2 regions of the Stenotrophomonas sp. 01N47 genome follow, and region 1 is predicted to be linked to the other one. Evidence: riboswitches for the same ligand, from Rfam matches in the RefSeq annotation. Region 1 holds a riboswitch; the other holds the start of a gene.
What was found. A riboswitch is a leader RNA that binds a small molecule or an ion and turns the genes downstream of it on or off. The one in region 1 is predicted to bind glycine.

Region 1 (11,856 bases):
TCTCGTTGGCTTCGGCCTGCGCCGCATCGCGCAGCGCATCCGAATAGATCAAACGCACCGGTGTGCCCTGCCGTTCGTGCAGTTCACCGGCCTGCATGATCAGCGCCAGCACCTGGGCGGCACTTTCGCTCTGGCCGGCGATGCGGCCATCCATGCCCAGCACCCATTCGCCATCGCGGCGGACGACGCCGGCCAGCAGCGTGCGCTGCGTGTCGCGCAGTTCGGCATGCGGCTCGACGGGCGAGGCGGTGGCGGCGGCCTTGTTGGCAGCCTGCTGTTCCTGGCGACGGCGCTGGTCGCGGCGGGATTTGGAAGAGGTCGACATCAGTGGGGCTTGCATTGCGGGGGCGCAAGGATAACCCACACCCCCTGCATGCCGGTTCACGCCGGTGCGGTAGCGGCTCAGTCCAGCACCCGCCCCTTCCGCCAGTACCCCATGAAGGTGATCGCGCGGCGATCCAGGCCACAGTCCTTCAGAAGATACCGGCGGATCGCCATCACCGCGCCGGCCTCGCCCGCTACCCAGGCATACAGCGCGCCCTCCGCGCTGGTGTCAGCCTGCTCCCACAGGATCTGCGCGTCGACGTCGATGTCGTCCAGTTCGGCGGCCTCGGCCATGGTCGAGGCCGCCGCCAGCCGCGCCTGCGCCGCCTGCAGCAACCGCTGCCCATGGGCCTGCTGCCCGCGTGGCAACCACACCAGTTCGGCCGTGGCCGGGGCCTTCAATGGCACCGCATCACCGGCCTGGGCGATCTCCAGCAGGGCCAGCGTGCGCGGCGGATCGGCCAGCCCGGCCAGTTCCTCGAGGATGCCGGCCACCGCCGGCAATGCGGTCTCATCGGCCACCAGCAGCACCTGGCCTACCCCGGCTGGCGGCTTCCATTCCCAGCCCTCGCTGCTGTCCGCACAGTCGGCATCGGGGGCCAGCAGCACCACGCGGTCGCCCGGCCGTGCATGCGTGGCCCAGCGCGAGGCCGGTCCGGTCTGGCCATGCAGCACGAAGTCGACGTCGACCTCGCACTCGCCGGCACGCAGCTGGCGGAGGGTAAAGGTGCGCATCGGCGGCCGCGCCTCATCGGGCAGTGCCCGGTAACGGGCATACCAGTCTTCGCCGCCGGGCACGTCCGGCGCGTCCTGGCCGGGCAAGGGGAAAAACACCTTGATACGCTGGTCCGGGCCTTCGGTCTTCATGCGCGCCACGTCGGCGCCGGTGAACACCATGCGGTCCAGGGAAGGAGAAATAACGCGGCGCTCCTTCAGCGCCACCTCGAACAGGCGGTAGGTCTGCTGCGCAGCCATGCGGGTACCTCATGCGACGACATCGGAATGGCTGGCTGCCGTGCACCCACGAACCGGCTCGCTGGAAACCCCAGCCTACTCCCTGCCCGCAGCGCCACAACGGATCCGCGCGTGATGACGCGCCCTACCCCTGCGCGACGCTCAATGCGCCGTGCCGGCTGCCTCTGATGCGCGCTCGCGCTGGTGCTCCCAGTACCAGAACACGAAGCCAGCCGCGAAGAAGCCCGCCTGTCCCAGTGCCAGGTGCAGCGGGTTGTTGTGCAGCAGCGGCGAAACCACGCCAGCCACCACGGTGCTGATCATCAGCTGCACGAACGCCTGCAGCGACGACGCCAGGCCGCGCTGCAGCGGATACATGTCCAGCACCGCCAGCGCCAGGATCGGGAAGATCAGCGCCATGCCCATGCCGCCAAGGAAGATCGGCATCACCGCCCACGGCAGCGCGAACTGCGGCGCCAGGGTGACGTAGCCGATGTTCAGCACGGCAGAGACCGCACACAGGGTGAATCCGAGCGCGACCTGCCGGGTCGGTGTGCTGTGCCCGGCCATGCGCCCGGACAGGAACGAACCGGTGGTCATGCCGCCGATGGTGGGAATGAACAACCACGCAAAGCCACCTTCACCCAGATGCAGGTGCTGCATCACGATGGCCGGCGCCGAGGAGATGTACAGGAAGATGCCGCCGAACCCGATGCTGCCGGCCAGGGCCAGGCGCAGGAACCGCGGATTGAAGCCGATGCGCACGTAATCGCGCAGCAACGTGCGTGGCGACAGGGCGATCCGCGCCTCCACCGGATGGGTTTCCGGCAGGAAGCGCGCGGTGGCCGCCAGCAGCACCAGCGCGAATACCACCAGGAACCAGAAGATCAGCGGCCAGCCGGCACCGCTGAGCAGGATCCAGCCACCGATGATCGGCGCGATGGCCGGGGCGATACCAAACAGCATCGACACCTGGCTCATCAGCCGCTGCGCGTCGTGGCCGTGGTACAGATCGCGGATCACCGCGCGGCCGACGATCATGCCCACGCCGGCCGACAGGCCCTGCAGTGCGCGGAACGCCAGCAGCGTGGTCAGGTCGGTAGACAACGCACAGCCCACCGAGGCGCCGACGAAGATCACCAGGCCGCCGAGGATCACCCGCTTGCGCCCCCACGCATCGGACAGCGGGCCATGGGCCAGGCTCATCAGGCCGTAGAACAGCAGGTAGACGCTGATGGTCTGCTGCACCGCCACCTCGTCCACCGCCAGGCGCTGGGCCAGCTGCGGAAACGCAGGAAAGATGGTGTCGATCGAGAACGGACCGAACATGGCCAGGCCAGCGAGCAACAGGGCCATGCGGCGGGTGGAAGGAGCAACGGCGGCGGTCATCGGGCAAGCGTCCGGCAGGGCCATGCATGACACGCACGGCGGGCGCCGATCCCCTGCAGCAGGGACGGCGCCAGATGAATACGAGAATCCCACCATCATAGGTGGGGAATGCGCGCGATGCCATGCACGGATGCACAGAACGCACGCCCGGGCCATCGGCCATTCAGCCCCGTGAGGCCCGCCCGGGCCACCGTCAGGCGCCGGCAACGAGCTATAATCGGCGGGCAACACGGTGGGAGAAGCAGGTCACCGCTGCCGAAGGCGCAACGCCCGTAATCGCTCAGGCCCGATACCACCCGTAACAGAACTCTGGAGAGACCGGTTCGATCCGGCGCCGAAGGGGCACGAAGCTGCGGTTTTCCGCGCTTTTAAACTCTCAGGCAAAAGGACAGAGGGGCGCCCGCAGACCGCCGACCGGCGGCTTGTGCCCGTGCGTGTGCCCTTTCCTGACGGATCCTTCGCCATGTCCCAGAACACCCCTTCCCTGCGTGAGCTCGAGCACCATTCGGCGTTCGTCGAGCGCCACATCGGCCCCAACGATGCCGAGATCGCGCAGATGCTCGGCGTCATCGGCCACGCATCGCTGGATGCGATGACCGATGCCATCGTGCCGGCCAAGATCAAGTCGCCGGCACCGCTGGCGCTGCCGGAGTCGATCACCGAAGTGCAGGCGCTGGCGAAGATCCGCGCGATCGCCGACAAGAACACCGTGCTGCGGAGCTTCATCGGCCAGGGCTACTACGGTACCCACACGCCGAACGTGATCCTGCGCAACATCCTGGAAAACCCGGCCTGGTACACCGCCTACACCCCGTACCAGGCGGAAATCTCGCAGGGCCGCATGGAAGCGCTGATCAACTTCCAGACCCTGTGCGCAGACCTGACCGGCATGGAAATCGCCAACGCCTCGCTGCTGGACGAAGCCACGGCCGCCGCTGAAGCGATGACCCTGGCCAAGCGCTCGGCCAAGTCGAAGTCGGACACCTTCTTCGTGCACGACGCCGTGCACCCGCAGACGCTGGAACTGCTGCGCACCCGCGCCGAGCCCATGGGCATCGTGCTGCGCGTGGGCACCCCGGCCGAAGCGCTGGAAGCGGAAGCCTTCGGCCTGCTGCTGCAGTACCCGGACACCTTCGGCCAGGTGGGCGACTACAAGGCACTGGTCGATGCCGTGCACGCGCGCGGCGGCCTGGTGGCCGTGGCCACCGACCTGCTGGCACTGACCCTGCTGGCGGCCCCGGGCGAATGGGGTGCGGACATCGTGGTCGGCAACAGCCAGCGTTTCGGCGTGCCGTTCGGCTTCGGTGGCCCGCATGCTGCGTTCATGGCCTGCCGTGACGCCTACAAGCGTTCGATGCCGGGCCGCTTGATCGGCGTCTCGATCGACGCACAGGGCAACCCGGCCTACCGCCTGACCCTGCAGACCCGCGAACAGCACATCCGCCGCGAGAAGGCCACCTCCAACATCTGCACCGCACAGGTGCTGCTGGCGGTGATGGCCTCGATGTATGCGGTCTACCACGGTCCGGAAGGCCTGACCCGCATCGCCCGCCGCACCCATCGCCTGGCCGCCATCCTGGCCAGCGCGCTGCGCACTGCCGGTGTGCAGGTCGGTGCCGACTTCTTCGACACGCTGCACGTCACCGGTGTCGACGCCGGCGCGATCCATGCCAAGGCCCGTGCCGCCGGCTACAACCTGCGTGCGATCGACAGCAGTTCGGTCGGCGTCAGCCTGGACGAGACCGCCACCCGCGCCGACATCGTCGCCGTAGGCGCGCTGTTCGGTGCCACCGTTGATGTGGACGCGCTTGATGCCAGCACCGCCGATGCGCTGCCGGCCGGCCTGCTGCGCCAGTCCGCGTTCCTGACCCACCCGGTGTTCAACACCCACCACAGCGAGCACGAACTGCTGCGCTACCTGCGTTCGCTGGCCGACAAGGACCTGGCGATGGACCGCACGATGATCCCGCTGGGCTCGTGCACCATGAAGCTCAACGCCACCGCCGAAATGATTCCGGTGACCTGGCCGGAGTTCTCGCAGATCCACCCGCTGGTGCCGGCCGAGCAGGCGCTGGGCTACAAGGAACTGATCGATTCGCTGGAAGCGATGCTGGTCGAGTGCACCGGCTACGACGCCGTCAGCCTGCAGCCGAACTCCGGTGCGCAGGGCGAATACGCCGGCCTGCTGGCGATCCGCGCCTACCACCGCTCGCGTGGCGAAGATCACCGTGACATCTGCCTTATCCCGGATTCGGCGCATGGCACCAACCCGGCCTCGGCGCAGATGTGCGGCATGAAGGTCGTGGTCACCAAGACCGATGCCAACGGCAACGTCGACGTCGAAGACATCCGCCTCAACGCCGAGAAGTACAGCGACCGCCTGGCCGCGATCATGATGACCTACCCGTCCACGCACGGCGTGTTCGAGGAAGAGGTGGTGGAGATCTGCGAGATCATCCACAAGCATGGCGGCCAGGTGTACACCGACGGGGCCAACATGAACGCCCTGGTCGGCGTGGCCAAGCCGGGCAAGTGGGGTTCGGACGTTTCGCACCTGAACCTGCACAAGACCTTCTGCATCCCGCACGGCGGCGGCGGCCCGGGCGTTGGCCCGTGTGCGGTCAAGTCGCACCTTGCCCCGTTCCTGCCGGGCAAGCTGGGTGACAACGGTCCGGTCGGCATGGTCAGCGCCGCCAGCTTCGGCAGCGCCTCGATCCTGCCGATCAGCTGGATGTACATCGCGATGATGGGCACCGAGGGCCTGCGCAAGGCCACCCAGGTCGCCCAGCTCAACGCCAACTACATCGCCAAGCGCCTGGCCCCGCACTTCAAGACCCTGTACACCGGTCGCAACGGCCTGGTCGCGCACGAGTGCATCCTGGACGTGCGTCCGCTGGAGAAGACCAGCGGCATCGGTGCCGAAGACGTGGCCAAGCGCCTGATCGACTTCGGCTTCCATGCTCCGACCCTGAGCTTCCCGGTGGCCGGCACGCTGATGGTCGAACCGACCGAAAGCGAATCGCTGCACGAGCTGGACCGCTTCATCGACGCGATGATCCAGATCCGCGAAGAGATCACCGCGATCGAAGACGGCCGCCTGGACCGCGAGGACAACCCGCTGAAGAACGCCCCGCACACGGCCACGGCCGTGACCGCCAGCGAGTGGACCCACGCCTACCCGCGCGAGCTGGCCGCCTTCCCGCTGCCGAGCCTGAAGCTGCAGAAGTACTGGCCGCCGGTAGCCCGCGTCGACAACGTGTACGGCGACAAGAACGTGATGTGTGCCTGCATCCCGGTCGATGCCTACAAGGATGATGAAGTCGAGGCGTAAGCCATCGCGGCATCGGAAATGAGAACGGCCCGCGCAAGCGGGCCGTTCTCGTTTTCCAGTAGATCCACGCCATGCGTGGATGCTTTGCCGTCATGGGTCGGGCATCTGCCCCAGGCTCAACTGCCACGACACGCCGAAGCGGTCCTGCACCCAGCCGTAGCGGCTGCTGAAATCCTGCTCGCCCACCGGCATCAGCCAGTGCCCGCCGTCACCCAGCACGCGCGCGGCACGCTCGAATGATTCGGCGCCGGAACACTCGACGAACAGCGACATCGAGGGCGTGAAGGTGAAGTCGTGCACATCCAGGCTGTCAAAGCACAGGTAGTGGGTGCCGCCGAGCAGGAAAATGGCCTGGCGGACCTGCCCGGGCGCGCCCGGGCCCGCCCCGTCCGGGTGGCGCTGCAGGGCCAGCAGGCGGAATTCGGCGAAGGCTTCGGCGTACAGGGCCAGCGCCGCTTCGGCCTGGCCGGTGAACATCAGGAAGGGACGGCTGCGCAGCATGCGGTGCTCCCGTTCGTCGGGCCGGTGATGGCCCACCCGATCAGGATGGCACGGCGGATGTGCAGCCCCCGTGGTAGTGCCGGCCGCTGGCCGGCAACGCCGATCAGGCCTCGCGCATGCGCCGGGCGATGGCGCTGCTGGCCGCGATGGTCGCCGTCAGCGCCACCATCGACAGGAACTGCAGGCGCGTATGCGCTTCACTCAGCAGCAGGCCGAAGATCAGCGCCAGGATCGCCAGCGCACAGACGGTCAGCCACGGGAAGCCCGCCATGCGGAACGGCAGGCGCGTGCCCAGGCGGTCGGCGCGACGGCGCAGCACCAGCTGCGAGACCAGCGACAACGTCCACACCAACAGGCAGGTGGAGCCGACGATGTTCAGCAGCACCGGCAACACCTTGTCCGGGAACAGCAGTTCCATGATGGTGGCAGCAAAGCCGAACAGGACGCTGGCCAGCACCGCGATCACCGGCACCTGGCGCGGATCGGTCCAGCCCAGCACGGCCGGCGCTTCGCGGCGTTGCGCCAGCGAATACATCATGCGCGAGGCGCCGTAGAGGTTGGCATTGAGCGCTGACAGCAGGGCGATCACCGCGATCAGGGTGATGGCGGTGGCCGCACCCGGAATATTGGCGACATCGAGAACCGCGGCAAACGGCGACTTCAGCGCTTCGCTCGTCCACGGCACCACGGCGATGATCACGCTCAGCGAACCGATGTAGAACACCAGGATGCGCCAGGCCACGGTGCGGATGGCACGGGCGATGCTGCGCTCGGGGTCTTCGGTCTCCGCCGCAGCGACGGCCACGATTTCGGTGCCACCGAAGGCGAACACCACCACCAGCAGCGCCGCGCCGATGCCGGCCAAGCCCTTCGGTGCGAAGCCACCGTGCTCGGTGAAGTTGCTCAGGCCCGGCGAGGCCACCTGCGGCAGCCAGCCCATCAGCAGCGCCACGCCCACGGCGATGAAGGCCAGGATCGCCGCCACCTTGAGGATGGCGAACCAGAATTCGAACTCGCCGAAGTTCTTCACCCCGAGCAGGTTGATCGCGGTGAAGAACAGCATGAAGGCCAATGCCGCCATCGGCACCGGCACCACCGGCCAGACCGTGGCCAGCAACCCGGCCGCACCCACCGCCTCGGCGGCGATCACGATGACCAGCTGCACCCACCACAGCCAGCCCACGGTGGCACCGGCGGTGGCGCCCATGGCATCGGCCGCATACACCGAGAACGCACCGCTGGTCGGCTTGGACGCGGCCATTTCACCCAGCGCGTTCATCACGATGATCACCAGCGCACCGGCCACCAGGTAGGACACCAGCACCGCCGGACCGGCCGCCTGCACGCCCACGCCGGAGCCGAGGAACAGGCCGGCGCCGATGGCGCTGCCCAGCCCCATCATGATCAGCTGGCGTGGCTTGAGCGAATGGCCGAGGCGGGAGGGCGAAGCGGTCGTATCGGGGGTGGCGGGCATCGGCAGGGCTGGCGGCGGCTACAAGGGCGACACCTTACCGTGTCCAGCCGCCGCGGGGATAGGCACAGCGCAGCAGGAAACTCAGGCCGGTACCAGCTCGCCGACATTGCCGCCGATACGGGCGCGGTAGGCGCGCGGGGAGAAACCGGTTTCAGCCTTGAACTTGCGGGTGAACGCGCTCTGGTCGCTGAAACCGCAGGCCTGGCCGATGCAGGCAATGCTCTCGTTGCCATGCAGCAGGTGCATGGCCATCTGGATCCGCAGCCGGGTCAGCACCTGCTGCGGCGTCATCTGGAACACCTTGCGGAAGCTGCGCTCCAGCTTGGACAACGAGAACCCGGTGATGTCCAGCAGCGTCTGCATCCGCACGTTCTCGGCGTAGTGCGTATTGAGGTGGGCCAAGGCCAGACGGAGCTGCTCGTACTGGGTCCCCAGGCTGTCCTTCTGGCCGAGGTCGCGGGAAATGCCGATCAGCCCCTCGACCTGCCCGTCCACCAGCAGCGGGCGTTTGCAGGTCAGGCACCAGCCCGGTTCGCGGTTGGCGAACAGGTGCAGCTCCATGAGGTTCTCGATCACCTCGCCGGACAGCACGCGTGCGTCCTGGTCGACATAGTCCGCACTCAGGCCGGTGGGATAGATCTCGGCCGCGGTGCGTCCGATCACGTCCTTGCGCGCACGCAGGCCCAGCCGTCGCAGCATGGTCTGGTTGACGTAGGTGTAGCGGCCCTGGCGGTCCTTCATGAAGAACAGCACGTCCGGAATGGCGTCGAACAGGGCTTCGATGTCGGCGGGTTCGACTCGCATGCGGCAAGCATACCCGAGCCGCCGATTTGTCTGCGCGTTCACTCCCACGGGACCGTGCATTAACGCCAGCGGCGCCACTGTCTGGGGTCTGCCCCCTACCCGCTCCAGGAGATCCTCCATGGCCGCCAGCAAGCCGACCGGCAAGCGCGCTCCCGCCACCACCTCCGCCGACCGTGACAGCCGCGGCCAGGGCGATGAACTGCATCAGCTCGCAGGAGGCGCCCATCCGGTACTGACCAGCAACCAGGGCATTCCGGTTGCAGACAACCAGAACTCCCTGCGCCAGGGACCGCGTGGACCCACCCTGCTGGAAGACTTCCTGCTGCGCGAGAAGATCACCCACTTCGACCACGAGCGTATTCCCGAGCGCATCGTCCATGCACGCGGTTCGGCCGCCCATGGCTTCTTCGAACTGACCCGCTCGCTGGGCAAGGTGACCCGGGCGAAGATCCTCACCGAGGTCGGGGTGAAGACGCCGGTGTTCACCCGCTTCTCCACCGTTGCCGGCGGCGCCGGCTCGGTCGACACCCCGCGCGACGTGCGCGGCTTCGCGGTGAAGTTCTACACCAGGGAAGGCAACTGGGACCTGGTCGGCAACAACATTCCGGTGTTCTTCATCCAGGACGCGATCAAGTTCCCCGACCTGATCCATGCGGTGAAGATGGAACCGGACCGCGCCTTCCCGCAGGCGGCCAGCGCACACGACACGTTCTGGGATTTCGTCTCGCTGATGCCCGAATCGATGCACATGATCATGTGGGCGATGAGCGACCGCACGATTCCGCGCTCGCTGCGCACCATCGAAGGCTTCGGCATCCACAGCTTCCGCCTGCTGGATGAGGAAGGGAACTCCACCTTCGTCAAGTTCCACTGGCGGCCGAAGCTGGGGCTGCAGTCCACCGTCTGGGACGAGGCGCTGAAGTTGCAGGCCGCCGACAACGATTTCCACCGCCGCGACCTGTTCGAGGCGATCCAGCGCGGCGACTTCCCCGAGTGGGAGCTGGCCGTGCAGCTGTTCACCGAAGAACAGGCCGATGGCTTCCCGTTCGACCACCTGGACCCGACCAAGATCATTCCCGAGTCGCTGGTGCCGCTGCAGGTGATCGGACGCATGGTGCTGGACCGCTGGCCGGACAATTTCTTCGCCGAGACCGAGCAGGTCGCCTTCTGCCCGGCCAACGTGCCGCCGGGCATCGATTTCAGCAACGACCCGCTGCTGCAGGGGCGGCTGTTCTCCTATCTGGATACCCAGCTGATCCGGCTGGGCGGACCGAACTTCAACCAGATTCCGATCAACGCACCGAAGTGCCCGTTCGCCAACCACCAACGCGATGGCCACATGCAGATGCAGGTGCCGAAGGGGCGCGTGGCCTACGACCCCAGCTCGCTGCAGGAAGACAGCCCGCGCGAGACGCCCGCCGGTTTCCGCAGCCACGCCAGCGCCGATGATGGGCGCAAGGGCCGCACCCGCGCGGAGAGCTTTGCCGACCACTACAGTCAGGCGCGGATGTTCTTCCGCAGCCTGGAAAAACCGGAACAGGCGCACCTGGCCTCGGCGCTGGTGTTCGAGCTGTCGAAGGTGGAAACCGAGAAGGTGCGCGTGCGCACCGTCAGCCATCTGCGCAACATCGACGAAGGCCTGGCCAAGCGCGTGGCCGACGGGCTGGCACTGGGCACCCTGCCCGCCCCGGCACCGACGGCAACCCCTGCACAGGACCTGCCCGCCGCACCCGAGGTGCGCGTGATCGGCCGCAACAAGCCCCTGCTGCAGGGGCGCTGCATCGGCATCCTGTTCGACGAGGGCTCCGATGCACGGGTGATCGCCACTCTGCGCAAGGCCGCCGAAAAGGCCGGCGCCAGCGTCAAGCTGGTCGCGCCGAAAATTGGCGGTGCCACACTCAGCGACGGCAAAACGCAGGCCGCCGATGGACAGCTGGCCGGTACCCCGTCGGTGGTGTTCGACGCAGTGGCGGTCGTGCTGAGTGCCGACGCCGGCAAGGCCTTGGCCAAGGAAGCGGCAGCCGTGGGCTTTGTCAGCGATGCCTGGGCGCACCTGAAAGCCATCGCCAGTGACGAAGGCGCACAGCCCCTGCTGAAGGCAGCGCGCGTCGGCAACGATGCCGGTACCGTCGAGGCCGAGGACAGCAAGGCCTTCCTCACCGCTGCCGCCACCCGCCAGTGGGCACGCGAGCCGAAGCTGCGCCTGCTGGCCTGACCATCCGACAGGAGAATCCCCATGCCCCGTGGTGACAAATCCGCCTATACCGACAAGCAGAAGCGCCAGGCCGAGCATATCGAAGAGAGTGAGCGCGAACGCGGTGCCAGTGAAGGCACCGCCGAGCGCATCGCCTGGGCCACCGTGAACAAGCAGGATGGTGGTGGCAAGCGCAGCGGCAGCGCGCGCAAGGCAACGAAGAAGGTGGCCAGAAAGACAACGGCGAAGAAGGCTTCCGCAAGCAAGGCGCCGGCGAAGAAGGTGGCGAATAAGACCGCTGCGAAGAAGACGCCTGCGAAGAAGGCCGCCACCAGGAAGACTGCTGCAAAGAAGGTGGTGAAGAAGGCGCCTGCGAAGGTCCCTGCAAAGAAGGCGGCCGCCAGGAAGGCAACGCAGAAGAGCGCCTCACGCAGCACCGCAGCGAAGAAGGCCGCGAAGACCCGTGCAGCAAAAAAGGCGGTACGCAAGACCGCGGCGAAGAAGGCCGCACGCACCCGCGCCGGCAATTAGCCGGTAGCGGGCAGCGCCCTCACCCAACCGGCCACCACCGCGGCGGCCGGTTCGGCACAGGCCTGCAGCAGCAGATGCGGCCCGTCCAGGGCCACGTGCCGCGCGTCCGGCAGCAGGGTCTGCAGCTCGGCTACGCTCGGCGGCCACAGCAGCCGGTCATGACCCGCCTGCAGGCACAGCGTCGGCACCCCGATCTGCGGCAGCAATGCGCGTACGTCCACCCGCAGGGTCGCTGCGGCGCGCTGCCGCAACGTGGTCGCTGGAACCTGAGCCAACGCAGCGCGCAGCATCGGCATGTGCTCGCCGGTGCGCCACCGCCCCAGCAGCAGGCGCGCCAGCATCGCCACGGGAGGC
Region 2 (11,856 bases), on a different contig from region 1:
GCATCCGCTGCTGGAGACGCTGGTCAACGGTGGTTACCACCCGTTCGCGCAGGCCGAACTCAACCAGCGCCAGGCAGCCGGGTTCCCGCCCTTCGCGCACCTGGCATTGATGCGTGCCGAAGCGCAGCAGGTCGAGCACGCCAACGCGTTCCTGCTCGCTGCGCGGAAACTGCTGGGGGAACAGGACATGGTGGAGGCCTTCGGGCCGATGCCGGCGCCGATGCCAAGGCGTGCCGGCTACCAGCGCACGCAGTTGTTGTTGTCAGCGGCGCAGCGCCCCCCCCTGCACGGGGTGCTGGCACAGCTGGTGCCGCAGTTGTACGCGCTGCCGGAGGCACGCAAGGTGCGCTGGTCGCTGGATGTGGATCCGACGGATCTGTACTGAGGACAATGCGCTGGGGTCAGAGCCCACCCGCTGCCGGGTGGGATCCGGCCCCGATGGCTTGAGGTCGGATCCCCGCAGAAAAGGGCTCTGCCCCCGAACGTCGCGCCTTCGCTTACGTCATCGGTGACATCACGCCGCGCTGGTACGCCGGGCGTTCGCGCAGGCGTGCATACCACTCGGCCAGGTGCGGCAGGTCCGGGCGCTGGATCGGAAGTTCGAACCAGGCGTAGATCAACGAGCCCAGCGCGATGTCACCCATGGCGAACGTGTCGCCCGACAGCCACGGCTGCTTGGCCAGGGTTGCGTTGGGCAGCGCCAGGAAATCACCGGCGCGCACGATCGCCGCATTGATGCGCGCCTCATCGCGGTCGGCCGGTGCGGTGCGCATGATGCCCCAGATCAGTTCGGAGTACAGGGGCGCCATCCGCGAGGTGCTCCAGTCCATCCACTTCTCGGCCTGGGCGCGCTCCATCGGATCTTCGGCATACAGCGTGCCCAGCGAATAGCGCGCACTGAGGTAGCGCACGATGGTGTTCGACTCCCACAGCGGCAGGCCGTGGTCTTCGATCACCGGCACCAGGCCGTTCGGATTCATCGCCACGTACTCCGGCGACTGCGTGCCACCGTGGCTGCCACCCACTTCGATGGACTCGTACGGCAGGCCGATTTCCTCGGCGCACCACAGCACCTTGCGGACGTTGCTGGAATTGCGGCGGCCCCAGATCTTCAACATGCGGGTTTCCTTGCGTGCAGCAGTGCGCCGCGATGGCGCGGAGCCGCTACGATACGCCCATCCACAGGGAGAGACGACATGACCGCATGGGATGCAGTGAACTACACGCTTCTGGCAGCAGGACTGGTGATGCTGGTGCTCGGGTACCGGCGCTCGAACCGCAACATGCTGCTGTGCGCCGGCGTGTTGCTGCTGGCCTTCAATGGCGTTGAAGACTTCGCCAACGGATTTGCGGAAGGCTACGCCGGCTCCAGCGCACGTACGCTGTAGCCACACCATGTCTTCTGCAGTGCTGCGCGACCGGCACACGCTGGGCAACGCCCGGCGCTACCGGTTCTTCTTCGGCAGCGCGCGTACGTAGGAGGACTTACCGTCCTTCTTCAGTTCGAACAAACCGATCGCCGCCAGCAGGTCACTTAGTTTGCCGTAACCGTAGTTGCGCGGATCGAACGAGGCCTGGTTGCCGATCTGGCTGCCGACCGGGCCCAGGTGCGACCAGCCATCCTCGCCTTCTGCCGAGGACACCGCACGGCGCAGCATCTTCACCAGACGCGTATCGCTGCGCATCTCCGCCCCGCTCTTGCGTGGGCGCGCATCATCGCTGGTGGCCTGCTCGCTGGGCGCCTGTCCGTTCGATGATTGTTCGTTCGCTGCCTGCTCCACATCCTGCACGCTGGCGTGGGTCTGGCCCAACGCTTCGAGGTAGGTGAACTTCGAGCACGCGTTGACGAAGGGTTCCGGCGTTTTCTTTTCGCCGAAGCCATACACCTTCACGCCATCGGTCAGCAGGCGCATCACCATCGGGGTGAAGTCGGCATCGCTGGACACGATCGCGAAACCATCGAGGTTGCGCGCGTACAGCAGATCCATCGCGTCGATCACCATCGCCATGTCCGACGCGTTCTTGCCCTTGCTGTAGGCGAACTGCTGGATCGGGCGGATCGCGTACTCGTGCAGCACCGCCTCCCAGCCCTTCAGTCGTGGGCTCTTCCAGTTGCCGTAGGCACGGCGGACGTTGGCCACACCGTAGCGCGCGACCTCGGCCAGGACTTCGTCGATCTTCGAGGCCGGTGCATTGTCGGCGTCGATCAACAGGGCGATGCGCTTTTCCGGTTCGCTCATGGACTCCTCACGGGCAGTTGCCTGAACCCGAGTATCGCCGATCCCGATGCACGCTGACGTGACAAGGAGCGGCCGTGCGAAGATGCCAGGCACTTCCCCCATGCCCCCCTGGAGTGAGTCGATGAGTCGTGATCGCGTCCCCCACCTGGTCGTTGTCGGCGGCGGTTTCGCCGGCCTGTGGGCCACCCGTGCGCTGGCCCGCGAACGCATACGCATCACCCTGGTCGACCGTCGCAACCACCACCTGTTCCAGCCGCTGCTTTACCAGGTGGCCACCGCTGGGCTGTCCGCTCCGGATATCGCCGCACCGCTGCGCCACATCCTCGGCCACCAGCGCAACGTGGAGGTGCGGCTGGGCGAAGTGGTGGCCATCGACAAGCAGGCCCGCCAGGTGCGCATGGCCGATGGCAGCACGCTGGACTACGACAGCCTGCTGCTGGCCACAGGCGCCACCCACGCCTACTTCGGCCACGACGAATGGGCGGACGATGCGCCCGGCCTGAAGACCCTGGACGATGCCATCGCCCTGCGCCGCAAACTGCTGCTGGCGTTCGAACGCGCCGAAGCCGAACCGGACCCGGAAAAGAAGGCGGCATGGCTGAGCTTTGCCGTGGTGGGGGGGGGACCGACCGGGGTCGAGCTGGCCGGCACCCTCGCGGAAATCGCCCGGCATACGCTGCGCAATGAATTCCGCCACATCGATCCGGCCAGCGCCAAGGTGCGGCTGGTCGAGGCCGGTCCGCGCGTGCTGTCCACCTTCCCCGAAGTGCTTTCGCTGAAGGCACGCCGGCAGCTGGAAAAGCTGGGCGTGGAAGTGATGACCGGGACGCCGGTGAGCCACATCGATGGACAGGGCTTCAAGCTGGGCGACCAGTTCGTGCCCGCGCGCACCGTGGTCTGGGCCGCCGGCGTGGCCGCCTCACCGCTGGCGCGCACGCTGGACGTGCCGCTGGACCGCGCCGGTCGCGTGCAGGTGCAGCCCGACCTGACCCTGCCTGGTCACCCGGAACTGTTCGTGGCCGGCGATCTGGCCGCACTGAACCAGGCCAACGGCAAGCCGGTACCGGGCGTTGCGCCTGCCGCCAAGCAGATGGGCAAGTACGTGGCGGACGTGATTCGCGCGCGCCTGCATGGCAAGGCAGCACCCGGGCCGTTCAAGTACGCCGACTTCGGCAACCTGGCCACCATCGGCCGCATGGCCGCGATCGTGCACCTGGGCAAGCTGCAGCTGTCCGGCGTGCTGGCCTGGTGGTTCTGGCTGGCCGCGCACGTGTTCTTCCTGATCGGGTTCCGCAACCGCGTCGTGGTGCTGTTGAACTGGGCGGTGGCGTACTGGAGCTACCAGCGCAGCGCGCGGATCATCTTCGGCGACGACCGCGAAGACCGGCGACCGAAGCGGTAGGTACTGCCGTGGGTGACCTCTCGACCGACACAGTTGATCCACGCCATGCGTGGATGAATTTCTATGCAGGCTGCATGGAGCGCAGCCACGCATGGCGTGGCTCTACTTCGGCTTCGGGTACCACAGCGCGTTGACGATGACCCAGCGCTGCTCGAAGCGGCCCATGTGGAAGTAGTCGACGAACCACGGGGTTTCCAGCCGCACCGATGCGGCGTTGCCGGTCACGTCCAGCACCGTGCAGCGGCGATCCCATTGATCTTTCGGGGTCTTCAACGCGCCCTGCTTCGTCAACGCAACCAGCTCTTCCTTCGACATCCGGCGCAGGCCCAGGCGTTCGTCCGGTGTATCACCGAGCACCGCACGTTTGGCCAGGTCCGGATGCAGGGAACGGGCGACGCGCTGCGGGTCGGCCTCCAGCTGGCCATCCACGTAGTCATGGCAGGTGGCTTCGATGGCTGCGATCGTGGCGGCGTCGGCGGCAGGGCTTGCTGCTGCGGAAAGTGCGAACAACAGGGCAACGGTGGACATCCGGGTCTCCAGCGCTGAGGGCTGGGCGATCATGGCATGGCCGGATGCGCCCCATCCACGCATGGCGTGGATCTACTGCAACAGCCACGCCAGTTTGCGTTCGCGCGGCTGCCGCTTGAGCTCCCATTCGGCACGTGAGGCCGCTGCCCGGTCCGGGTACTCGCGCACCGCCAGGACCCGCAGTGGTGGCCGCGACCGGGTGTAGCGGGCCCCCTTGCCGGCCTGATGGGCAGCAAAACGGGCCTGCACGTCGGTGCTGATGCCGGCGTAATAGCTGCCGTCTCGGCATTCGAGCAGGTACAGGAACCACGGGCGGGAGGGCGAATCCATGGCCGGATTATGCCGTGCTGCACTGCAGCGGATATACTGGCGACCGAATGCAGGAGAGAGGCGCCGCGCTGGCGCCCGCCGAAGGCGCAGGCTCCCATGATCGCTCAGGCCGGTGGGCTGGAATCCCACCAACCATGCATTCGACTCGCCGAGCTGGAGAGAGGTCACCGGGCACGCCCGGGACGATCCGCCGAAGGGGCACGCGGCTCACGCCGCTGAACTCTCAGGCAAAAGGACAGCGGGAGCGGCACCGGTCATCGTCATCCCGTCATTGCGCAGGCAGTGGCGGTATGTGCGCATGGCCGGCCCCACCGCGCCCGGAGCCTGTCCCATGCTGCTGTCCATCATCTACCTGATCGCCATTTCCGCCGAAGCCATGACCGGCGCCCTGTCTGCCGGCCGCCGCCGCATGGACCTGTTCGGCGTGGTCATGATCGCCTGTGTCACCGCCCTCGGCGGCGGCTCGCTGCGCGACATCCTGCTTGGCCACTATCCGCTGGGCTGGGTGAAACACCCGGAGTACCTCGGTTTCACTGTGTGCGCCGCACTGATCGCCACCTGGGTGGCGCGCTGGATGCACCACTTCCGCCGCACCTTCCTGGTGCTCGATGGCCTGGGCCTGATCGCCTTCACCCTGATCGGCTGCTCGATCGCGCGCGAGGCCGGCCATGCACTGCCGATCGTGCTGATCGCCGGCATGCTCACCGGCGCCTTCGGCGGCGTGCTGCGCGACATCCTCTGCAACGAGGTGCCGTTGATCTTCCAGAAAGAGCTGTACGCCATCATCTCGCTGCTGACCGGTGCGGTGTATCTGCTGTTGCTGCACTGGGGCGTGGCCGATGCTACGGCGATCCTGTGCTGCCTGGGTGGTGGTTTCGCTGTGCGTCTGCTGGCCATCCACTACCGCTGGGAAATGCCCAAGTTCGTGTACCACGACGAAGTGCATTGATCGTTTGACGGTGGTGCCGGCCGCTGGCCGGCAGCACTGCGCACGCCTGCAGATTCCAGCAGGTTGCCAGCCGGCAGCCGGCATTTCTGGTTGGGTCGCATGACCAAGGTCACGCGGCGACGGCCCCCGTAAACCGCTACCATTAGCGCCCCGTCGCACGCGCGACGGCATCCAGCCACGCCGCGTCCGCGGCCCCGCCAGACAATCCCCCTCCCCCGCTGCCCGTGGCCCTTCGTGGTGCCGACGGGCCCGCATGACCCTGCGTGCGCGCAGGGCGCAGGATGCCCATGTCTGTCGCCGAAAATTCCCGCTCACGTCGTGCCCGCCTGTTGCTGGTCGTTGCCGGTCTTGCCCTTGTCGCTGGCCTGGCGTGGTGGCTGTGGCCGCGGGCCGAGGCGGGCAGTGGCGAAGCCGGCAGCGGCAAGACGGTGCCGGTACGCATCGCCCTTGCCAGCGCCGAGCCGCTGGTGCTGCGGATGAAGGCGGTCGGTACGGTCACTCCGCTGCACAGCGTGGTGGTGCGCAGCCGCGTGGACGGCGAACTGATGCGCCTGCATTTCCAGGAAGGTCAGCAGGTCAACGCCGGCGACCTGCTGGCACAGATCGATCCCCGCCCCTACCAAGTGAAGCTTGCGCACGCACAGGGTACGCAGCAGCAGAACATGGCCGAGCTGGAGAATGCCGAGCGCCAGCTGCAGCGCTACCGCGAACTGCAGCGACAGAACTACGTGTCGGCACAGGAACTGAGCGACCAGCAGAGCAAGGTGCGGCAGCTGCAGGGGCGCCGCCTCAGCGACCAGGCATCGGTGGACGAAGCACGCCTGCAGTTGCAGTACACGCGCATCATCGCCCCGGTCAGCGGCCGTGTCGGCCTGCGCCGGCTGGACGTAGGCAACCTGGTGCACGCCAGCGATACCGAAGGCCTGGTCACGCTGGCGCAGACGGCGCCGATCAGCGTGCTGTTCACCGTGCCCGAGCCGGAGCTTCCCGCCCTGCTCGATGCGGTGCAGGCGCAGCCGGCGCTGGCGGTGGAAAGCTGGGACCGCGAAGAACGACGGCAGCTCGCCAGCGGCACCCTGTCCAGCGTCGACAACCGCATCGATACCGCCACCGGCACGCTGAAGCTGCGCGCGCAGTTCGACAACACCGACCAGGCGCTGTTCCCCAACCAGTTCGTCAATGTGCGCCTGCAGCTGGGTGAGCATCCCGCGCTGCTGATTCCCGATGCTGCCGTGCAGTTCGGCAGCCAAGGCAACTACGTGCACATCGTCGACAAGGACAACAAGGCACAACGTCGCTCGGTGCTGCTCGGCCCGGCCGACGACGGACGCGTGGCGGTGCGTTCCGGCCTGGTGGCTGGTGACAAGGTGGTGATCGAAGGCATCGACGGGCTGGAAGACGGCACCGCGGTGGAGATCATCACCGAGGAGGCATCGACCAAGGCCGGCGCATGAACCTCTCGCGCGCCTTTATCCTGCGCCCGGTCGCCACCACCCTGCTGATGGTGGCGCTGCTGCTGTCCGGGGTACTGGCCTATCGCCTGCTGCCGGTGGCGGCGCTGCCGCAGGTCGACTACCCGATCATCCAGATCACCACGCTGTACCCCGGTGCCAGCCCCGAGCTGACCACGCGCACCATCACCGCGCCGCTGGAGCGCCAGCTCGGGCAGATTCCCGGCCTGAAACAGCTGTCGTCCACCAGTTCCGGTGGTGCCTCGGTGATCACCCTGCAGTTCGGCCTGGAGGTGTCGCTGGGTGTGGCCGAACAGGACGTGCAGGCGGCAATCAACGCGGCCGGCAGCTTCCTGCCCGGTGATCTGCCGGTGCCGCCGGTGTACCGCAAGGTCAATCCGGCCGACACGCCGATCCTGACGCTGGCGGTGACTTCGCAAGGCCTGTCGCTGCCGCAGGTGCACGATCTGGTCGACACCCGCATCGCCCAGCGGTTGGCACAGCTGCCGGGGGTGGGCCTTGTCAGCCTGGCCGGTGGCCAGCGCCCCGCCGTGCGCATCCAGGTCAATCCGGGCGCACTGGCCGCCAACAACCTGGGCATGGACCACATCCGCACCGCGATCGCCGCAGCCAACGTCAATCTGCCCAAGGGTAGCTTCGATGGCCCGATCCGCGCGGTGATGCTCGATGCCAACGACCAGATGCGCAGCGTGGCCGAATACCGCGCACTGGTGCTGGCCTGGCGCGAGGGCGCACCGCTGCGGCTGGGCGATGTGGCGACCATCACCGATGGTGCCGAGAACCGCCAGCTGGCGGCATGGAGCGGCACCACCCCGGCGGTGCTGGTGAACATCCAGCGGCAGCCCGGCGCGAACGTCATCGCCGTAGTCGAACAGGTGCGTGCCTTGCTGCCGCAGCTGCAGGCCACGCTGCCGGCCGGCGTGCAGATGACCGTGCTCAGCGACCGCACCGAATCGATCCGTGCTTCCGTGCGCGGCGTACAGAAGGAACTGGTGCTGGCCATCGCGCTGGTGGTGCTGGTCACCTGGGTGTTCCTGCGCAACCTGCCGGCCACGCTGATTCCCAGCGTGGCGGTGCCGCTGTCGCTGATCGGTACGTTCGCGGTGATGCTGCTGGCCGGCTATTCGCTCAACAACCTCACGCTGATGGCGCTGACCATTGCCACCGGTTTCGTGGTGGACGATGCAATCGTGATGCTGGAGAACATCGCCCGCCACCTGGAAGACGGCGAGAGCCCGCGCGAGGCGGCGCTGAAGGGAGCCAGCGAGATTGGCTTCACCCTGGTGTCGCTGACGGTCTCGTTGATCGCCGTGCTGATCCCACTGCTGTTCATGGCCGGCCTGGTGGGCGCGCTGTTCCATGAGTTCGCAGTGACGCTGGCGGTGGCCATCGGCATCTCGCTGCTGGTGTCGCTGACCTTGACGCCGATGCTGTGTGCGCGCTTCCTGAAACCACATGCCAAAGGGTCAGAGCCCCACGGGGATCTGACCCCGCCCGGGTCGGATCCGGTCAGGGCTCCGACCCCGAAGCGCGACGTGTTCGATCGCATCATTGCCCTGTACGACCGGCAGCTGCGCTGGGTGCTGCAGCGCCAGCCACTGATGCTGCTGGCGACCGTGGGCACGCTTGCGCTGACGGTGGCGCTGTATTTCGCCGTGCCCAAGGGCTTCTTCCCGGTGCAGGATGCCGGCCTGGTGCAGGGCATCAGCGAAGCCCCGCAGGCGATCTCGTTCCAGGCCATGCGCGAGCGCCAGCTTGCCCTGGCCACGGCCATCGAACAGGACCCAGCCGTGGCCAGCCTGTCTTCCTACATCGGCGTGGACGGCAACAATGCCGCCCTCAATACCGGCCGCCTGCTGATCGAACTGAAGCCACACGGCGAGCGCGAGAACGCCGACGTGGTGATGGCGCGGCTGCAGCAGCGCGTGGCCAGGATTCCCGGCATCACCCTGTATCTGCAACCGGTGCAGGAGCTGGGCATCGAAGACCGCATCAGCCGCAACCAGTACCAGTTCACCCTGACCACGCCGGACCTGCAGACGCTGGAAACCTGGACACCGAAGCTGCTGCACGCGCTTCGCCAGTCGCCCGCGCTGCGCGATGTGGCCAGCGACCTGCAGATGCAGGGCCGACAGGCCAGGGTGAGCATCGACCGCGATGCCGCCGCACGCTTGGGCGTAAGCGTGGAAGCGGTGGCCGACGCACTGTACGACGCCTACGGGCAACGGCAGATCTCCACCATCTTCACCCAGGCCAGCCAGTACCGGGTGGTGCTGGAGGCCGATCCGGCACGACAACCGGGGCCGGAGGCGATCAGCGGCCTGCGCGTGCGCAGCAGCAACGGCCAGACCGTGCCGCTGGGTGCAGTGGCGCGCGTCGAGCAGGGGCCGACGGCACTGCTGCGCAACCATGTCGGCCAGTTCCCGGCGGCCACGCTGTCGTTCAACCTTGCGCCCGGCGCATCGCTGGGTGAAGCGGTGGATGCGGTGCATGCTGCGCAGGCGCAGGTGGCATTGCCGCAGAGCATCGAGCTGCGCCTGCAGGGTGCGGCGGCGGCCTTCAGCAGCTCGCTGTCGAGCACGCTGTGGCTGATCCTTGCCGCCGTGGTGGTGATGTACATCGTGCTGGGCGTGCTCTACGAGAGCTTCATCCACCCCATCACCATTCTTTCCACCCTGCCCTCGGCGACCGTGGGCGCCCTGGCCGCGTTGTGGGTGAGCGGCCGCAGCCTGGACCTGATCGCAGTGATCGGCATCGTGCTGCTGATCGGCCTGGTGAAGAAGAACGCAATCATGATGATCGACTTCGCCTTGGACGCGCAGCGCACGCGCGGCATGATTCCGCGTGAAGCGATCCACCAGGCAGCGCTGCTTCGCTTCCGGCCGATCCTGATGACCACCCTTGCCGCGCTGTTCGGTGCGGTACCGCTGATGCTGGCCAGCGGCTCGGGCGCCGAGCTGCGGCAGCCGCTGGGCTGGGTGATGGTGGGCGGCCTGATGGTCAGCCAGGTGTTGACGCTGTTCACCACGCCGGTGATCTACCTGGCCTTCGACCGTCTGCAGCGTCGCCGCGCGGCGGTACCCGCAACAGCAGAGGAGGCCAGCGCATGACCCCTGTGGCACGCCTGGCACAGGCCTGCGTGCAGCGTCCGGTGGCGACCCTCCTGCTGGCGGTGGCGCTGGTACTGGCCGGCCTGCTGGCGCTGCGCCTGCTGCCGGTGGCACCGCTGCCCCAGGTCGACTATCCCGCCATTGAAGTCAGTGCCAGCCTGCCCGGCGCCTCGCCCGAATCGATGGCGGCCACCGTCGCCACGCCGCTGGAGCGTGCGCTGGGCAGTCTGCCCGGCATCTCGCGCATCGACTCGGCCAGCACCCAGGGGCAGACCGAGATCGAATTGAAGTTCGTGCTCGGCCGCGACATCGACGAGGCCGCGCGCGAAGTGCAGGCCGCGATCAACCTCGCCCGCGGCCAGCTGCCCAGCGGCATGCCGGGCATGCCGCAGTACCGCAAGGTCAACCCGTCGCAGGCGCCGATCCTGGCGCTGGCGTTGACCTCCGATACGCTCTCGCCGGGCCAGCTGTACGACCTGGGTTCGACCGTGCTGGCGCAGAAGCTGTCGCAGGTACCCGGCGTGGGCGAAGTGCAGGTGGGCGGCAGCGCGCTGCCGGCGGTTCGCGTGTCGCTGGACCCCAATGCCCTCAATCACGCAGGTCTGGCGCTGGAGGACGTGGCACAGGCGATCAGCCGCGCCAATGCAGTGCGCCCACTGGGTGCGGTCGCGGGCGCGCAGCAGCACTGGCAACTGGAGGCACCGCTGCAACTGCGCCAGGCCGCGCAGTATCGCCAGCTGGCGCTGAAGGCCAGCGATGACCGCCTGCTGCGGCTGGGCGATGTCGCTGCCGTCGCCGATGGCGTGGAGGACCGCTATGCCAGTGGCTTCCACAACGAACGCCCCGCCGTGCTGCTGATCGTCAGCCGCCAGCCCGGCGCCAACATCATCGCCACCGTCGATGCGATCCAGGCGCAGTTGCCGCAGCTGCACGCCCTGCTGCCCAGCACGGTGGACATGCGCCTGGTGATGGACCGCTCGCCGGTGATCCGCGCCACCCTGCATGAAGCAGAAGTGACCCTGCTGCTGGCGATCGCGCTGGTGGTGCTGGTGGTGCTCGGCTTCCTTGGCCACTGGCGTGCGGCCCTAGTACCCAGCGTGGCGATTCCGGTGGTGCTGTTCGGCACGCTGGCGTTGATCGCGCTGATGGGCTTCTCGCTCAATACGCTCTCGCTGATGGCCCTGATCGTAGCGGCGGTACTGGTGGTTGACGACGCCATCGTGGTGCTGGAGAACATCGCGCGCCATCGCGAACTGGGCGCCGACCGCTGGCAGGCGGCGGTGCGCGGTGCATCGGAAGTGGGCGCTACGTTGCTATCGATGAACCTGGCGCTGGCAGTGGTGTTCGTCTCGATCCTGTTCCTGGACGATTTCGTCGAGCGCCTGTTCCGCGAATTCTCGCTGACCCTGGTGGCGGCGATGACGGTGTCGGTGCTGGTGGCACTCAGCCTGGTGCCGATGCTGTGCGCGCGCCTGTTCGTCGATGACGCACAACAGCCCACGCGCTGGCAGCGCGGCAGCAATGCGCTGTTCGAGCGCGTGCGTGGCGCCTATCTGCGCACCCTGCAGGCCAGCCTGCGGCAACTGCGCTGGCCATTGCTGGCCTTCGTGGCAGTGATCGCACTCAATGCCTGGCTGTTCCAGCAGGTACCCAAGGGCATCGTTCCGCAGCAGGACACCGCACAGCTGCGCGGCTTCGCGCGTGGCGATGACGGCCTGTCCTTCCAGGCGATGCAGCCGAAGATCGATGCCTACCGCAGACTGCTGCTGTCCGACCCGGCCATCGAGGACATCATCGGGTATATCGGTGGCAGCAACGGGGTCAA

Region 2: another riboswitch for glycine. It lies ahead of AC1DKR_RS13875 (trimeric intracellular cation channel family protein); the one in region 1 lies ahead of gcvP (aminomethyl-transferring glycine dehydrogenase).

The regions. Positions count from the first base shown of each region.
Region 1 covers NZ_JBFTQU010000004.1:74,128-85,983, reverse strand. The annotation lists gene AC1DKR_RS08520 (hypothetical protein) at 1-325, opposite strand, end outside; gene AC1DKR_RS08515 (siderophore-interacting protein) at 403-1,299, opposite strand; gene AC1DKR_RS08510 (multidrug effflux MFS transporter) at 1,441-2,667, opposite strand; glycine riboswitch at 2,967-3,069, shown strand; gene gcvP (aminomethyl-transferring glycine dehydrogenase) at 3,131-5,998, shown strand; gene AC1DKR_RS08500 (VOC family protein) at 6,089-6,499, opposite strand; gene AC1DKR_RS08495 (amino acid permease) at 6,603-7,973, opposite strand; gene AC1DKR_RS08490 (PAS domain-containing protein) at 8,055-8,777, opposite strand; gene AC1DKR_RS08485 (catalase) at 8,896-10,992, shown strand; gene AC1DKR_RS08480 (hypothetical protein) at 11,014-11,502, shown strand; gene AC1DKR_RS08475 (alpha/beta fold hydrolase) at 11,499-11,856, opposite strand, start outside.
Region 2 covers NZ_JBFTQU010000006.1:69,467-81,322, forward strand. The annotation lists gene AC1DKR_RS13840 (primosomal protein N') at 1-385, shown strand, start outside; gene AC1DKR_RS13845 (glutathione S-transferase family protein) at 498-1,118, opposite strand; gene AC1DKR_RS13850 (hypothetical protein) at 1,197-1,388, shown strand; gene AC1DKR_RS13855 (NYN domain-containing protein) at 1,446-2,240, opposite strand; gene AC1DKR_RS13860 (NAD(P)/FAD-dependent oxidoreductase) at 2,362-3,642, shown strand; gene AC1DKR_RS13865 (nuclear transport factor 2 family protein) at 3,745-4,170, opposite strand; gene AC1DKR_RS13870 (GIY-YIG nuclease family protein) at 4,243-4,500, opposite strand; glycine riboswitch at 4,541-4,630, shown strand; glycine riboswitch at 4,644-4,747, shown strand; gene AC1DKR_RS13875 (trimeric intracellular cation channel family protein) at 4,832-5,449, shown strand; gene AC1DKR_RS13880 (MdtA/MuxA family multidrug efflux RND transporter periplasmic adaptor subunit) at 5,737-6,903, shown strand; gene AC1DKR_RS13885 (multidrug efflux RND transporter permease subunit) at 6,900-10,031, shown strand; gene AC1DKR_RS13890 (efflux RND transporter permease subunit) at 10,028-11,856, shown strand, end outside.